Regions from separate parts of the Paenibacillus sp. FSL R10-2796 genome, predicted to be linked through region 2. Evidence: riboswitches for the same ligand, from Rfam matches in the RefSeq annotation. Region 2 holds a riboswitch; the other holds the start of a gene.
What was found. A riboswitch is a leader RNA that binds a small molecule or an ion and turns the genes downstream of it on or off. The one in region 2 is predicted to bind glycine.
Positions count from the first base shown of each region.

Region 1 (8,665 bases), 440 kb from region 2:
CCAATAAACCAGTCGGACGGATAATCTGCTGCACCATAGTTTCGCAGTGTTCCATTTCATAAGGTCCAGGTGTCGCGGAAACGTAAATGATCTGGTTTACTTTATCTTCGAACTCTTCGAACTGAAGCGGACGGTTATCCAGTGCAGAAGGCAGACGGAAACCATGCTCTACCAACACTGTTTTACGCGCCCGGTCACCGTTATACATCGCCCGAATTTGCGGAAGGGTAACATGGGATTCATCTACGACGATTAACATATCATCAGGAAAATAATCCATTAACGTATATGGAGTTGCTCCCGGTTCCCTGAAGGTTAGTGGCCCGGAATAGTTCTCGATCCCCGAACAGAAACCCACTTCCTTCATCATTTCAATGTCGTAACGTGTCCGTTGTTCCAAACGTTGCGCTTCCAGAAGCTTGCCTGCGTCACGAAGCACGGTCAACCGCTCTTCTAGCTCCCGTTCAATATTGACTATTGCTACACGCATCGTTTCTTCCTTGGTAACAAAGTGAGAAGCCGGAAAAATGGCGACATGATCGCGTTCACCGATCAATTCGCCCGTTAAAACATCTATTTCAGTGATCCGCTCAATCTCATCCCCAAACAATTCAACACGAATCGCATGTTCACCCTGAGAGGCCGGGAAGATCTCAACCACATCACCACGTACACGGAATGTTCCGCGTACAAAATTGATATCATTGCGCTGGTATTGAATATCCACCAGTCTGCTCAGAATCTCATTGCGCGGTTTCTCCATCCCAACCCGCAAGGACAACAGCAAGCTTCCGTATTCCATTGGTGAACCGAGACCGTAAATACAAGACACACTCGCTACAATAATAACGTCACGCCGTTCGAACAAGGAGCTTGTCGCGGAGTGGCGAAGTTTATCAATCTCTTCGTTAATACTGGAATCTTTCTCAATATAAGTATCGGAGGAGGGAATATACGCCTCTGGTTGGTAATAGTCGTAGTAGCTGACGAAATAGTCTACCGAATTATTCGGGAAAAACTCCTTAAACTCACTTGCCAGCTGGGCAGCGAGTGTCTTGTTATGCGCAATAACCAGCGTGGGGCGATTTAATTTGGAAATAACTTGCGCGACAGTAAAGGTCTTCCCTGTACCTGTCGCTCCCAGCAGCGTCTGGTGCTTCTTACCCTGCCGGATGCCTTGTAGTAATTCATCTATGGCATGAGGCTGATCGCCCTGGGGTGTATACTCGGACTCCAATTCAAAAGTCTTCGTACTGACGACAATATCACTCATTTGCCCGTCTCCCCTCTATCGTCTAAACTAGATTAATATATTATAATTGTTGTCTGAATCTTCTCTCTCCATACGACAGTAAAAAATATGGAAGATAAGAATATGTGTTCCCGTTCATTATACAGTGTTGCTTAGATCGATGCAAACCATAATACACAGAAATGTTAGGAGCTTGAAGCATGGATATTACCGCAATAATCGGCCTAGTGGCCGGACTGGCTGCGCTAATCGGCGGCTACCTCTGGGAAGGCGGAAGCCTTTCCGGACTGCTGCAGCTTAATGCAGCTTTGATTGTATTTGGAGGTACGATTGCTGCCGTAATGATCAGCTTCCCGGCAGCTAAGCTACGCTCCATTCCCGCCGCTCTGCGCATGGCTTTTGGCCGCAATCCTGAACGTGATGAAGAGAAAGCAGAAGAGCTTATCGCAATGGCCACAGTGGCCCGCCGCGGCGGCGTTTTAATGCTCGAAAAACAAGCGGAACTACATCCTGATCCTTTTACACGCGAAGGACTGTTGCTTATCGTCGATGGCACTGACCCTGAGCAGGTAAGACAGATTTTGGAATTGGAAATGGATGCGAAAGAATTGAAGCATGAAAGCTACGCCAAGATTTTTGAAGCCGCTGGCGGATATGCTCCAACGATGGGGATCATCGGTACAGTTATGGGACTCATTAGGGTACTGGGCAACCTTACGGACCCATCAAATCTAGGTACCTCTATCGCAGTAGCGTTCACTGCAACACTGTACGGAGTAGCCATCGCTAATCTAATATTTTTACCCATTGCTTCCAAAATCAAATCCCGCAGCCAAAGTGAGCTGCATAGCATGGAGATGCTGCTAGTAGGCATTCTTTCTCTACAGAACGGGGATCATCCGCTGCTGGTGCGTAAAAAACTGAACTCCTTCATTTCAGACACCACCACAGATGACCGTGCAGAAGCAAGAGGTTTTATATGAGACAAAGAGACCGGCGCAAACGGCGGGTAGAGAATCGAGAAAGCCGTGATCGTTGGATGATTACTTACGCTGATCTAATTACACTTTTACTTATATTTTTCGTTATATTGTATGCGATGAGCAGCCTGGACACTGACAAATATAATATCGTAACCGGCTCTTTATCCGAGACTTTCAAGTCGAGCAGCACTGTTCTTGAAGGCGGGGACGGTATTTTAGATGCTGGAAAGACCCCTGACAACAAACCAGAGAGTACAGATGGGAATGGAAATGCGAACGCAACTGCAAAACCAAATGACGGTTCTGATGAACAAACGGAGAATGAAACACCTTCAGCACGGGAGTTGGCTTTTCGAGAACAAGAGGCGAAGCTTGCTGAGTTAATGGGTGTGATCACCCACTATGTGGAGGAGAATAATCTCGGTGAACAAATATTTGTAGCCGACAAACCGCAGGGCATAGAAATCACGCTCAGCGACCGTTTTCTTTTTGATGTGGGTAAAGCAGATGTGAAGTCACCAGCCCTTCCAGCTCTTCAGCAGTTGTCTGGCTTATTCAAAGATATCGGGGCAACGATTAGCATTGAAGGACATACGGATAATACACCAGTGTCATCAGCTTCACGTTATAACGACAATTGGGAGCTATCGGGTGCTCGTGCGCTTTCTGTGCTGCGCTTTTTCTTAGATAATGAAGGACTGAACCCGGACACTTTTCAATATGCAGGTTATGCCGATACCCGACCAACAGCAGATAATACTACGGTAGCAGGCAAACAGAAAAATCGACGCGTAGAGATCATTGTACTTCGACAGCTTCAAGAGGTGGAATAAAAGTTTGCGCTCAGAGCTAAGTTCGGCAGCAGGGGCAATGGCAATTACCACATTGAGCTAACAAGGGGCTTCATCCAATTTAATTAGGGAAAACCTCCCTGATTATTCACCTATTATCGTATCCAATCGCGGAATGAGGGAATTTCTCCCTGATTATTACTCTTTTTAGTCTGAAATAGTGGTTTTACCGAGATGATTAGGGAGGAATTTCCTAAAACCCTAACTCTCACGCTATAATCGTCTAAAATGAGGGAGGTTTTCCCTAATTCCATACTCCACTAGACCCTCAAACCACTCGATTGGGTTTACGAATACTCGCACAATCTACATAAGAAACACAAACAGCAAGTCCCCGAATCACAGAAACTTGCTGCTAAAAATATCACACTTGATCAGACTATTTTCCGTCCCCGATTTCCAATTATTCAGCAACTAACGCGCTATAACCAGCTGCATCTAACAGACCTTTTACAGCATCAGCATACTCTCCATCAACTTCAATCTCAAAAATCCAACCCCCGCCATACGGCTGATCATTGATAAGCTCCGGACTAGCTTCTAATCCATCATTCACCTTGGTAACCGTCCCAGAGACGGGCGAATACAACTCCGATACCGTCTTAACGGATTCGATACTGCCTACGCTGTCACCGGCCGAAATGGTCGATCCTACCTCAGGAAACTCAACAAATACGATGTCGCCTAATAAATGCTGAGCATGGTCCGTAATCCCAACACGTACTACTCGCCCTTCTACTTGCTGTGCCCATTCATGCTCTTCGCTGTAAAGAAGGTTGTCTAATACTTCACTCATTTCAAGCCGCCTCATTTCCAATTTGGAGTTCTAAATTTAGTTATAGCCTAAGTTATCCCGGCTCACAATGTCAATATTACTAACAGGAAATTTAAATTTGTCATTTTTTCGACGTTTTCTTGTTGACAGCGCCCGACTATACCCGTTTAATGGAGACATACAAGAAGAAATGACGTTGTCGTCTTTTTATAGACAATAACCGTTTCTCGAAGAAATATAATTGCGGATGATGGCATAGGGAGAGACTGTCTCACTTGAAGACGGCGCCGAAGGAGTAAGCCCTAACAGGGGTGAATCTCTCAGGCAAAAGGACCTTTGTCGGACGTATCTCTGGAGAGCATCAGACGCAAGGCTAGATGCGTCAGATCACCAACGGGGAAACCTGCAAGCTAGTTACGGCAGGGTAACTCTCAGGTACAAAGGACAGAGCAGAAAGCGATTTGTGCATTTATGCATGATTGCTTCTGCCTGTCCTTTTTTCGTATGTAATCAGATCAAGGGGAGTGACGACATGGATGCTTTGAGAAGAACACCTTTTTATGATCTCTATTCCGCTTATACGGAGTCCAGGTGCATTGACTTCGGTGGCTGGGAGCTGCCAGTACAGTTTACAGGTATCGTGAAAGAGCACGAAGCCGTTCGCCAGCAGGCTGGGCTGTTCGATGTCTCGCATATGGGTGAATTCATGGTGATTGGGAGCGGTGCAGAAGACTTTTTGCAAAAAATGACAACCAATGATGTCAGCCGCCTTACAGATGGTGCGGCGCAATATACGCTGCTCTGTTATCCAAATGGCGGAGTTGTCGACGACCTACTCGTGTATCGCCTAAGCGAAGGGCATTATATGCTCGTCGTTAATGCCTCCAACATCGACAAAGACTTCCAGTGGCTGCAAGAGCATTTGACCTCTGAATTCGGCGAAGTCACGCTCACTAATGTCTCTGACGAGACGCTTTTGCTCGCCTTGCAGGGTCCTCTGGCAGAGACCATTCTCGCGGAAGTTACGGATGCTCCTATTTCAGCACTCAAGCCTTTCCATTTCATCGAACGCGCCACCGTTTGCGGTGTAGAGGTACTTATCTCCCGTACGGGTTATACCGGTGAAGATGGCTTCGAGATTTACGCTCCGCTGGAAGGTGCAGAAACGTTATGGAACGGACTGCTTGCAGCAGGCGCGCCCCACGGATTAACACCTGCTGGACTGGGTGCACGGGATACCCTGCGTTTTGAGGCGAAATTACCACTGTACGGTCAGGAGCTATCTGCTGACATCACCCCGCTTGAAGCAGGAGTACAGTTCTTCGTGAAGCTGGACAAAATAGACTTTATCGGACGCGATGCACTAATACAGCAAAAAGAAGCTGGCATTCCCCGTCGCCTTGTCGGCCTAGAAATGATTGATCGAGGCATTCCACGCTCCCATTATCCTGTTTGGGCAGATGGGGTTAAGATTGGTGAGGTCACAACCGGAACGCAGTCCCCTACGCTGAAACGTAACCTGGGGTTGGCATTGCTTGATGCTGCTTACAGTGAAATAGGCACAGAGGTTTACGTGGAGATACGCGGTAAGCAGCTTAAGGCTGTAGTGATTAAGGCCCCTTTTTACAAGTATAAACGCCTTTAGCGTCCATATAAGGACGGTGAACTTTTAAGCGAGAAATAGAAGGATAAAGTATAGCGTGAAAATTGTACTTTCTTATATTTTAAAAAAGCCAAGGAGTGAAACCTTAATGAAGCACCGTTATCTGCCCATGACAGAACAGGACCGCGTAGAGATGATGGAGACCGTCGGGATTCAGTCTATAGATGAGCTGTTCTCCGATATTCCTGAAGCGGTACGTTACCAAGGCACTATGCCGATGTCTGAACCACTCGATGAATACGCCCTGCTGCGCCACATGAAAGGTTTGGCTGACCAAAATGCCGACTTTGATTCTCACGCCAGCTTCCTCGGCGCCGGATTATACGATCATCACATCCCTGTGGTCATCAACCATGTCATTTCCCGTTCTGAATTCTACACTGCCTACACTCCTTATCAACCGGAGATCAGCCAAGGTGAGCTGCAAGCGATCTTCGAATTCCAATCCTACATTTGCGAACTAACCGGTATGAAAGTTGCCAATGCCAGTATGTATGATGGCGCTACAGCTTTATCCGAAGCAGCGGTTCTCGCGGCTGGTGCTACCAAACGCAAAAAATTAATCGTCTCCCGTACCGTTCATCCTGAGGCTCGCCAAGTGCTACGTACTTCGGCTAATGCTTGGGGTCTGGAGGTGGTGGAGATTGACTATAAAGACGGTGTTACCGATCAAGCTAAACTTGCTGAAGCTATCGATGGTGATACTGCCGCAGTACTGGTGCAATCGCCTAACTTCTTCGGCAGCATTGAGGATCTTCGCTCGGTTGAGCCGCTGATTCACGCGGTTAAAGGTCTTCTTGTAGTCAGCGCCAACCCAATAGCTCTTGGTGTACTTGAAACTCCGGGCAAACTTGGAGCCGACATCGTAGTCGGTGATGCTCAGCCACTCGGTATTCCAGCTTCTCTCGGGGGTCCAACTTGCGGATTCTTTGCCGTAGCTGATCACCTGATGCGCCGCATGCCAGGCCGGATCGTTGGCCAAACGGTAGACCGTAATGGTAAACGCGGCTTCGTTCTTACACTTCAAGCGCGTGAACAGCATATTCGTCGTGAAAAAGCGACATCGAATATCTGCTCCAATCAGGCGCTGCTGGCTCTCTGCGCATCCGTCTATTTGTCCGTTATGGGCAAAGAAGGCATGCGGGAAGTAGGCGAACTGAACATTCGCAAAAGTCATTACGCCGCTAATAAACTTAGCGGACTAACAGGTGCTGAACTTGCCTTCTCCTCCCCATTCTTTAACGAATTTGTCGTGAAGCTTCCTGAAGGCTGCAGCGTGAGCGCTATTAATTCGAAGCTACTGAAGGACGGTTATCTCGGCGGTTATGATCTGGGTCGTGATTATCCTGAACTTGCTGGACATATGCTGGTTGCCGTAACGGAAAAAAGAAGCAAAACCGAAATCGACCAATTCGCTAGCGCACTGGAGGGCTGTTTATGAAACCGGAGCAAAGTCTAATTTTTGAATTAAGCCGTCCCGGCCGTTCGGCCTATTCTTTGCCACTATGCGATGTGCCGCAGGAAGAAACCTTGGAGTCCCTGATTCCATCAGATTTACTCCGTAGCGAACCCGTCGTACTTCCAGAAGTATCGGAAGTGGATGTCATTCGCCACTACACTTCTCTTTCACGTCGCAACTTTGGTGTAGACAATGGCTTCTATCCACTCGGTTCATGCACGATGAAATACAATCCGAAGATTAACGAAGATGTTGCCCGCTTCTCCGGCTTCGCCAAAATTCATCCCTACCAACCGGAAGAAAGTATTCAAGGCGCACTGGAATTAATGTATACCCTGCAAAATGATCTGTCCGCGCTGACGGGCATGGATGCAGTATCTTTACAGCCTGCCGCAGGTGCGCATGGTGAATGGACCGGCCTCATGATGATCCGCGCCTACCATGAAAGTCGCGGCGAGACGCGTACTAAGGTTATCGTGCCGGATTCCTCGCACGGAACCAATCCTGCTAGTGCCTCAGCAGCAGGACTTGAAACGATCACGATCCCTTCCACAGATAAAGGAATGGTCGATCTTGAAGCATTGAAAGCAGCCGTCGGTAGCGACACAGCCGCGCTGATGCTAACTAACCCAAGCACACTCGGCTTGTTCGAAACCCAAATCGTCGAGATTGCTGAGATCGTGCATGAAGCAGGCGGCCTACTCTATTACGATGGAGCCAACTCCAATGCCATTATGGGCATTACCCGCCCTGGCGACATGGGCTTTGACGTTGTGCATCTGAACTTGCACAAGACAATGAGCACCCCACATGGTGGTGGCGGCCCTGGAGCCGGACCAGTCGGCGTAAAATCTATCCTCATTCCATTATTGCCACAACCTACTGTGGTGAAGAATGAAGATAGTAGCTTCTCACTTCACTTCGGTGGTCCTGAATCCATTGGACGTGTGAAAGCTTTTTACGGAAACTTTGGTATTCTGGTTCGTGCCTATGCCTATATCCGCACCTATGGTCCAGACGGACTGCGTGAGGTATCCGAAAATGCCGTGCTGAATGCAAACTATATGATGCACCGTCTGGCGCCGTATTTCGAAATCCCATATCCGGGTGTATGTAAGCATGAATTCGTGATGTCCGGCAAAAACCTCAAGCAATATGGCGTGCGCACCTTAGACGTCGCTAAACGATTGCTCGACTTTGGCTACCACCCGCCAACCGTGTACTTCCCTTTGACTGTTGAGGAATGCATGATGATCGAGCCGACGGAAACCGAAAGTAAAGAAACACTGGACGGCTTCATCGATACGATGATTCAGATTGTGAAAGAAGCGCAGGAGACACCGGAAATCGTAATCAACGCACCGCATACTACAGAGATTAGCCGTTTGGATGAGACACAGGCTGCGCGTAAGCCGGTTTTGAATTGTTCTTGCGGGTAAGGATAATGTCCTCCTCTAAGAAAAATTCTCTCGGAGTCTCTCGAAGATGTAACCGAATCCTTCATTAGGTGGCTACTATTCTTGCAATAATAGAAGCCAAATCAGATAAGTTAGAGTTCCAAGCAAACCAAAAATGCGGCTGTCTTTCAAAGTCATGAAGACTTCGAGACAGCCGCTGCCTATATCTAGTATGTAAGTAAGACCAGAAAAAGTTAAGCTTGATGTCTAGTCCGCCAGTTTTTT
Region 1 is NZ_CP150178.1:6,738,649-6,747,313, forward strand. It holds gene uvrB (excinuclease ABC subunit UvrB) at 1-1,273, opposite strand, end outside; gene NST58_RS30170 (flagellar motor protein) at 1,453-2,235, shown strand; gene NST58_RS30175 (flagellar motor protein MotB) at 2,232-3,068, shown strand; gene gcvH (glycine cleavage system protein GcvH) at 3,490-3,882, opposite strand; glycine riboswitch at 4,109-4,207, shown strand; gene gcvT (glycine cleavage system aminomethyltransferase GcvT) at 4,394-5,506, shown strand; gene gcvPA (aminomethyl-transferring glycine dehydrogenase subunit GcvPA) at 5,613-6,965, shown strand; gene gcvPB (aminomethyl-transferring glycine dehydrogenase subunit GcvPB) at 6,962-8,422, shown strand; gene NST58_RS30200 (helix-turn-helix transcriptional regulator) at 8,648-8,665, opposite strand, start outside.
Region 1: linked by a shared signal. The riboswitch ahead of gcvT (glycine cleavage system aminomethyltransferase GcvT) and the one ahead of NST58_RS32040 (amino acid permease) in region 2 are both predicted to bind glycine.

Region 2 (8,665 bases):
TAACCCAAGCATCCAGTGCTCAACCCGCTGTTGAAGCTTCCCTGAATACAACAAAAGTGGCCGATTCACACGATCAGCTTACTTTAAAGGGCAGTGCGCAGTTTGATGGTAACTATATTAAGATCGACCTGAGCCGTGAGGGATCGCTATTTTCAGGAATGCTCGCAGGAGTAACTTTAAATGATAAAGGTGAGCCCTATCTTGCAGAAGGTACTATTGTGGGAATAGACGCTAAGCTCACTCAACCAGGAGGCATTGATTTAAAAACACCACGCTGGATCAGTGACGGTGATGCCAACAAGGCGGTTGTTGTATTGCAGACCGGATGGTTAACTGAGCAACAAAAGGCAAACCTGGCTTCCTCTGAATTGAGTATCCATGTGAAGCTTAACGGAATCGATGAACCGTATGTACTTAAATTTTCTCTCAAGCAAGCAGGATTAGTGCGTAACATTCAGCTGCCTGCTATAAAGAAAGACAACCAATTTGAAATCAAAACCACCCGTGTTGCTGCAGGAGAGACTTCTGTGCGTATCGCTTTAGCGGTTAAAGGGGTTGCCACCCAAGCACAGGCTTTAGGATATGACATTTATGATAATCTGGGAAATGAATTAGAATTTATTGCAAGGGATTCTGTTGCAGCAACTCAAAATACGGTTTCTGAAGATTTATTGTTCGAAGCACCTAGCTCAGCGGCAGAATATCTGATTATCAGACCGTATCAAGCCGTATTTGAAAAAGGCAACACCGGGGCTTATAAAGTAGATGCCAAAGGCAATGTAGTTAAAAATTACAACAAGCAATTGGAGATCAAAATCCCTCTAAAATAATCGTTAGCGCAGAAAATATAAACATATTTACTAGGAAAGGGGATTACCTCTCCGGCCGAAGGCTTGAGGTAATCCCCTTCTTTCAATGGATAGAATGTTCCGTTTTACTGGTCATTTATAGCTAAAAAGCGGATAGTAGCTGTTGTCCCTTTACCTACAGAACTACTATAATAAATTTCCCCGCCGTACTTTTCTACGATATTAAAGCAAATCATTAATCCTAAACCTGTTCCATTACTTTTTAATGAATAAAAAGGAGTCCCTAGCGACTTAACCTCAGCTTCCGACATCCCGCTTCCTTCATCGATGATTGTTATCTCAATAAAATTATTGTTCCTATTCGCCATAATAGAGACAGATTTACCAACATCCGAAGCCTCTAAAGCATTTTTTATTATATTAATAAGCAGCTGCTTAAATTCAATTTTATTAATAGAGATCTTGCAGTCTTCTTCTACATAGGTAACAATTTGATTATCAGATAACATTGCGTAGGAATGGAGCAATCCTGTGACACTCTCAATAACATCCTTCACATCTACTTTTTCTAGTTTTTGTTCTCCATTTGGCTTTGAAAGGGTTAGAAATTGCGAGATAATCTGTTCTACTGTGTTCAATTCATCAATCATTAATTTAAATTTTCTTTTCATAGGATCATCAAATGAAGGATCCTCATCAAAAAACTGTAAAAAACCTCTAACCACTGTCACTGGATTTCTAATTTCATGCGCAACGGCAGCTGTCAATTGTCCAACCATCTTTAAGCGCTCAGATTGCTGTAATTGTTCATAATAAAGCTGCTGTTTTTTCATCCGTTTAAATGATATTTGAAAAATGAAAAATAATAACACTTGAACCGCTATTATATTAATGAAATTCCCTAGAATATCATAATGTAAATATGTATATAGATCCCCTCTATCAATCAAGAGGATATAGCCAAATGTAATTACCATCAGTATTCCATTTATAATGAAGGAAAAATAGAACAATTTTAAATCAAAAAATAGAATAGAGAGTGCAGGAATAAGACAAATGAGGATATAGGTAGTCCAAGTTTGAGGATATAAAAAGAATAGCGTATAAAAATACGCAAATCCAAATAGAATGATAATCTTTCTAAAAGTATGTGTCTCATGCTTAGGGTAAATCCATAAACAAACCGTTAGAAACGTCACACATAAAAAATGAATGATATAACCAAAATCAATTCCATCTAACTCTAGAGTAGATAGTATTAATCCAGACATCATAAGAACGATGATCATTAACATTAATATGTAATAGGTTTTTCGATTCACCCGACTGTAGAACTCTCTCATGAATTCACCACTTTTAAATTGATTGTCGAAATAAGAATTATATCAGCTGAAATAGTAATAAACAATAACTGAAAAAAACTGTAAACTCGATGATATTATAGTTTGTAAAAAACTAAAAAACCGGGAGATACCATTTTAACTGTATCTTCCGGTTTTCTGTTTAACTTTGCATATTCTTTAAGCAAACGTCCATGTAGGAACGCTTGAAACCGGCAAGGGCTCCCTGCCCAGTCGCGGTTGAATATAACCACGGCTTCTGCGCCGGTTAAAGCTTTCCTCATAAACTAGAGAGGTGTTTCGGTCCTGATTATTTTATTATCTCTTTCCCTCTTTCTTCTATTTATCGAATACAAAACAAATAATAATATAAACCATAAAGGCGTCAACAATAAGGCCGGACGAGTTTCATCAGCAAATAGCATAATTATGAGTATGATTGCAAACAAAGCTAGAACAACATAATTCACAAAGGGTGTAAACGGTGCTTTGAATTTTGATTTGGCCTGCAATTCCGGCTTCGTCTTTTTATATCGCAAATGGCAAATTAGAACGACGCCCCAAACCCAGATGAAACAAATGGCACTAATTGTTGTCACGATGCCAAAAGCCGTCTCCGGAATCAGCTTACTCAACAAAGCGCCTACAGATAAGACAAGCGTGGATATGAATAAAGCATTACTTGGTACATGATTTTTATTAAGCTTTGCAAAGTTGGCTGGAGCCTGGTCATTTCTGCTTAGATTGTATAGAATCCGGCTTGTTGAGAACATCCCGCTATTACAAGCGGACGCAGCTGAAGTTAATACAACGAAGTTAATAACCCCCGCGGCAATCGGAATCCCCACTAAACTAAATGTTTTAACAAAAGGACTTTCTGCCGGGTTTAGTTCTGTCCAAGCGTTGATGCATAATAAGGCAATAATAGCACCCACGTAGAAAAATAGAATTCGTAAAGGTATTTTATTAATCGCCGATGGGATAGTTTTTTCTGGATTGGAGGTCTCTGCTGCCGATACGCCCACCAATTCCACACCCACAAAAGCAAACACAACCATTTGAAATGAAAGTAGGAACCCTGAAATGCCGTTTGGAAATACTCCCCCATGTGCCCAAATATTACTGAGCGCAACCGTTCCAGTAGTTGTTTTGAATCCAATCACCAGTAAGAATACCCCGATAGCAATCAATGCGAGAATAGTGATTACCTTAATTAAAGCAAACCAAAATTCCAATTCCCCAAAGCTTTTTACCGTTAATAAATTGAGTCCTAATAAAATAATTAAACAAATGACTGCAGGTATCCATTGCGGGATATCAAACCAATATTGTACATAGACCCCAACAGCTATAATATCGGCCATAGCCGTCATGATCCAACAAAACCAATAGGTCCATCCAGTTACAAACGCCGCCCGCGGTCCAAGATAGTCTTCGGCAATGTCTGTAAAAGATTGATAACCTGCTTTAGACAACAGAAGTTCTCCTAATGCCCTCATCACAAAAAAAATAGCGATACCCACGATTAAATAAGCAAAAATGATCGATGGTCCTGCCAGTTGTATAGCTTTGCCTGATCCTAAAAATAATCCGGTACCGATGGTTCCACCAATCGCAATGAGCTGAACATGCCGATTCTCTAAATCTCTCTTTAATTCTTGTGCTGCCATTTCAAACTCCCCCTTATGTGAAAAAATGTACAAGTAAAAATGATAACAAAAAAGAGATTGGATACGCTCCAATCTCTTAGGTCTAAGAATAATAAATAAAATACATTCCTTTATTCTGACGATGATCAGAATAACAAATGAATTATCTAGTACTCTTCTGTCCTTTTGCCTGAGATTGTGAACCCTTCGGCGCCGGGGGACTCCCCCACGGTCTCTCCAGAAGCTGCTCCTGCTATAGTGTGATCCATAGCAATCATAGCTTGCGATTTATTTAATTGTTATGCCGCTAACTTCATTTTTAATATTTTTCAATACTAATCATTGTCAAATATTTTGTCAATAACATTAATTACCGCTTTATTATTGTTCCATTAACTTTTATTGCACTCAATTAAGGGCTTGTTAGCCAAGCTGCCAATTCTTCTGTCTGCAGGCACAACCTTCAATAGGCGCTCCTTAGCACTCCATGATTGACTAACACCTTACATGTTTTCGTTTGAAGCCGAGCTGCGATTTATCAACTGCCTTTTGAATATTAATTGAAGCATTCAAAATCTTGCTTTTTGCACTACCGGTATGGATTTCCACCGGGCCAACTTCCTTTGCAATCTCAACCGCTTTATCATGAAGCGGCAGATAGGATACGCCCACAGTGTAGATGAAATTGTTCATTGCATATTTCGTTCGCTCAGGAGCTTCATGAATCGTGTTTTTTGCAAGCTCCAACATAGCGGCCAATTTTTCTGCGGAAAATTCACTGTCCGGGCGATTTCCGAGCAGCCAGCAGTAACAGTTCCAGCCCGCCGACATTTTCAGCTCTATCTCACTTGCAATCCATTTATCAGAAACCTCTTGCGCAATATCCGTCTCCGCCAACGTTACTGCCACCACAAAGTCCGATAGCATATAGAAATAAGCGCTAGCAATCCACCGCTCAAAATCCGACTCTGACATTGCTTTAGGCTCCGCGATCACCCCGGCAAAATACATAGCGTCGTAATTTCCCGTAGCATAAAGCTGCTCGGCCAAGGGTTGATTATGTTTTATTTTTCTGAAGATAGGCTTCATCTGGCCTGTGGCCACACCAAAAAGCGGTTCGTGCGCGCCATTGGATAGATATATTTTCTTGGTGCGTTCCTTGCCGAGAGCTTCAAGCTCTTGCATGACCGTTTCTAAATCCATTGTTCGCACTTCCTTTTTAGATTATTGGCTAGGGACTCAAACTTTACTTGAATATATCATAAAAGCTCTTATAAATACCTTCTTTTATACATCAAGGTAATTTGCCCCGCTATGTATTCAGCGCTATATTGGTTGCCATCCTTAATCCACCACATAATAATCCCCAGTAGTGAGGCTGCAATAATATCAACGGAGACTACCTCCTTAGTAAGGTCAATGTTCCTCGCGTTTCTTCGTTTTTCGACAGTACTTTTTAACAGGTTGGTCAAGTGTTTTTTGAAGCCTTTATGCTCAATCAATACAGCAAAAACTTTCCGGTATTCAAAAAAATAATTTAAAAAGGTGACCAGCTGCTCCTGTTCGTTGTTGCTCTTCATTTGTAATAGCGGTTCAACCTTCATGGACAGGTCATCGAAGATTTCATGTACGATCTGGCGCAATAAATCGTTAATATCCTCATAATGCAAATAAAACGTTGCACGATTTAGTTCCGCGCGGTTGGCGATTTTTTGGACGGTCAATTGCGAAATCTCCACATTGTCGGCCAATAATGAAAAAACGGCGTTCTTAAGCATCTTTTTTGAGCGAATAGCTCGTGGGTCAACTCTTTTATGTTCAGTCATTTCATCCCTCTATTATCGTTTAAATGGCCTTTCATCAACTAATTTGCCTATTCTGTCGATTAGTCGACATTTTCAATAAAATTGCAAATAGGAATACTATTTAAATCCTGATATGATTTATTTTATTGACACTATGTCGAAAAAGCAATGAAGAGAGGACTGCAACATGCAAGAAGACATTAAGAAAATAAATAAAGGGATCTTACTAACCATCTTAATCTTTGGTTGTTTCTTATCCACACTCAATCAGACGCTTTTAAATGTCGCCTTAAGTAGTCTGATGGATGTATTTGATGTCACGGCAACAACCGTACAATGGATTTCAACAGGATTTATGCTGATCAACGGGATTTTGATTCCGATTACGGCCTATTTAATGAAACGTTTTACAACACGGCAATTATTTATAAGTGCCATGTCATTTTTATTAATCGGTTCTATAATTTGTGCAGCAGCGCCGAGCTTTAGTCTACTCTTAATCGGACGAATGATCCAAGCTGCCGGTGCTGGCATTATAATGCCGCTCATGATGAGTGTTGTGCTGGCGATCTTCCCCGTTGAAAAACGTGGCAGCGCTATGGGACTGCTTGGACTGGCGATGATATTCGCTCCTGCTATTGGGCCAACGCTGGCGGGATTTGTTGTCGAATACCACTCTTGGCGCTGGTTATTTATCGGGCTTATTCCACTTGTCCTCATTGTTATAGCGTTGGCACTCAAGTATTTAGTGAATGTATCTGAGACGTCTAAGTCGAAGCTTGATGTCATAAGTGTTCTTTTATCAACCGTCGGATTTGGCTTAATTTTATACGGCTTCAGTAGTGCAGGCAGTAAAGGCTGGGATGATGTAATCGTGATCCTGACCTTAGGGATTGGGGTCGTGGTAACAGCCGTATTCTGTCTTCGACAAATCAAATCGGATGATCCGCTGCTAAACCTGTCGGTCTTCAAAAATAAGGTTTTTACGATGACATCTCTTATTAACGTATTAATCACGATGATGATGTACGCAGATATGATTTTATTGCCTATTTATCTGCAGAATGGCCGCGGGTTTACAGCATTTGATGCAGGACTACTATTGTTGCCGGGCGCACTCGTAAATGCGTTCATGTCACCCGTCACCGGTAAACTATACGACCGTTTCGGTGCGAAGCCGCTGTTCATCATTGGTCTATTGTTTATTATTCCATCTATGTGGGCGGTAACAGATTTATCTGAATCAACTACGTATACGTATCTAATGATTCGTACCATTGGCCTGCGAATTGGATTAAGCTTCATTACTATGCCACTCAATACAGCCGGACTAAATGCGTTGCCCAAACAACTTGGCACTCATGGTACAGCTGTGAACAATACCGTTCGCCAAATTGCCGGGGCCATTGGTACTGCTGTCGTAATTACAATTTATACAGTGCAGGCAACAAGTCATGCAACTACAGTGATGCTGAACAATCCCTCCACTACTCCTGACATTCTTAAATCCCTTACATCAATTCTTGGGGCAAGTGACGCCTACTACTTCATGATGATTTTATCCATTGCCGCATTTGTTATAACCTTATTTATGCCCACGAAAAACAAGCTCATGATTGAAAAGAAAGCAAACCTAGTTAGCAAGGAAGAACCTCAGTTGTAACTAGTAATTGCAGAGTAAATGAAGAAAAGCCATTCCTTAGCGGAGTGGCTTTTGTTATGAATGGCTTGCTTTGGATCATTGGAGCACGTATTCCTACGAGCATCAATATTTCCTTATCCATATCAGTATCCCCCTCTCCATATCAAATGTGTAGACTGTATTATAAAAACGAAAAAATATGTAAACTTTACACATAAGTTAATATACGGTATTTTAATAGTGTTATTAAAAGGAATATTAATCCATAATAAGGAGCTGATTCCATTCATGAAATTATCTTTAAAAAAGAGATTGATGCTTGTTGGAACCTTTGTTTCAGTCTTTCTTTTTTCTTTTGTTTCCCAAGCATATGCGACTAATTTAATTGGCTACCCTACAGCTACACAAGCTAAGAATAATTGGTGCTGGGCTGCGACTAGCGTTACCATACTTCAATATTACGGAATCTCTGTAAGCCAATGTTCTTTTTATGATCATGTGAAGGGAACCTCCGGCTGTACAACAGACGAGAGTGAATCTTATGGAACTGTTCAAGAAGGCATTCATGATTATGGTGTCTCCAGTTGGAATCATACAGGAGCACTATCTTACAGCGATGTAAAAAACCAGATTGAAAATGTTGGCAGTCCTATATATGTAAGCTGGAAATGGAATAGTGCTACCGGTGGCGGGCACGCAGTAGTTATCTATGGGTACGACACATATAGTGGAAATGATTGGATTCAACACATGAACCCGAGTGGGGGCACAAAAACCTCCATGTTATACACCAACGTTAAAGGTGGCTCCAGCTACGATAGAACCTGGAGATGGGGACTTCATGGCTTCAACAAATATATTTAAGGAGGGCTTCCCATTAAGAAAACGCTGCTGTTAACTGTAACTTCATTCGTTTTATTTCTGACTTTTTTCTCACCTGTATGGGCTCAGACCGTAACTGAAGATGTTGTTTCTTTTGCAAATACAGAAGGATTAACATTGATTAAAGAAGGGCTATCTAAAGATCCTGAAGGGTATGGTTACAACAATGAAGCAGAGATTAGTGAAATTACCGTAGGTCAAGGAATGCAGATTCATTTTATTGATGGCGCTAAGCTTAGGGCGGCTTCCGATAGTCTGATTGAAACGGTCACACCCCAAGACAACTGGGAGTTTCTTATTTTATCGGGCGGAATACCCAAATCTAAAATGATCATTCAAAAGGATTCAAACGGGTCCTATCAAGTTACTGAGTTTGGAGGAAATCCTAATACTTTGGCCTATGCTATTCATTCACTAGAAGCTGAGGGTGAAGTGAGTGAGCCTACACTTATCCGTGAGCGGGACGAATATATAGCTGCCTTCAAGAAAGACAATCAGGAACTAATCATCGCCCCACAACAAGCCTCATCAGCAGAAA
Region 2 is NZ_CP150178.1:7,178,247-7,186,911, forward strand. It holds gene NST58_RS32030 (DUF5643 domain-containing protein) at 1-830, shown strand, start outside; gene NST58_RS32035 (HAMP domain-containing sensor histidine kinase) at 935-2,152, opposite strand; gene NST58_RS32040 (amino acid permease) at 2,437-3,819, opposite strand; glycine riboswitch at 3,967-4,049, opposite strand; gene NST58_RS32045 (DNA alkylation repair protein) at 4,294-5,001, opposite strand; gene NST58_RS32050 (TetR-like C-terminal domain-containing protein) at 5,070-5,624, opposite strand; gene NST58_RS32055 (DHA2 family efflux MFS transporter permease subunit) at 5,791-7,266, shown strand; gene NST58_RS32060 (C39 family peptidase) at 7,534-8,109, shown strand; gene NST58_RS32065 (hypothetical protein) at 8,245-8,665, shown strand, end outside.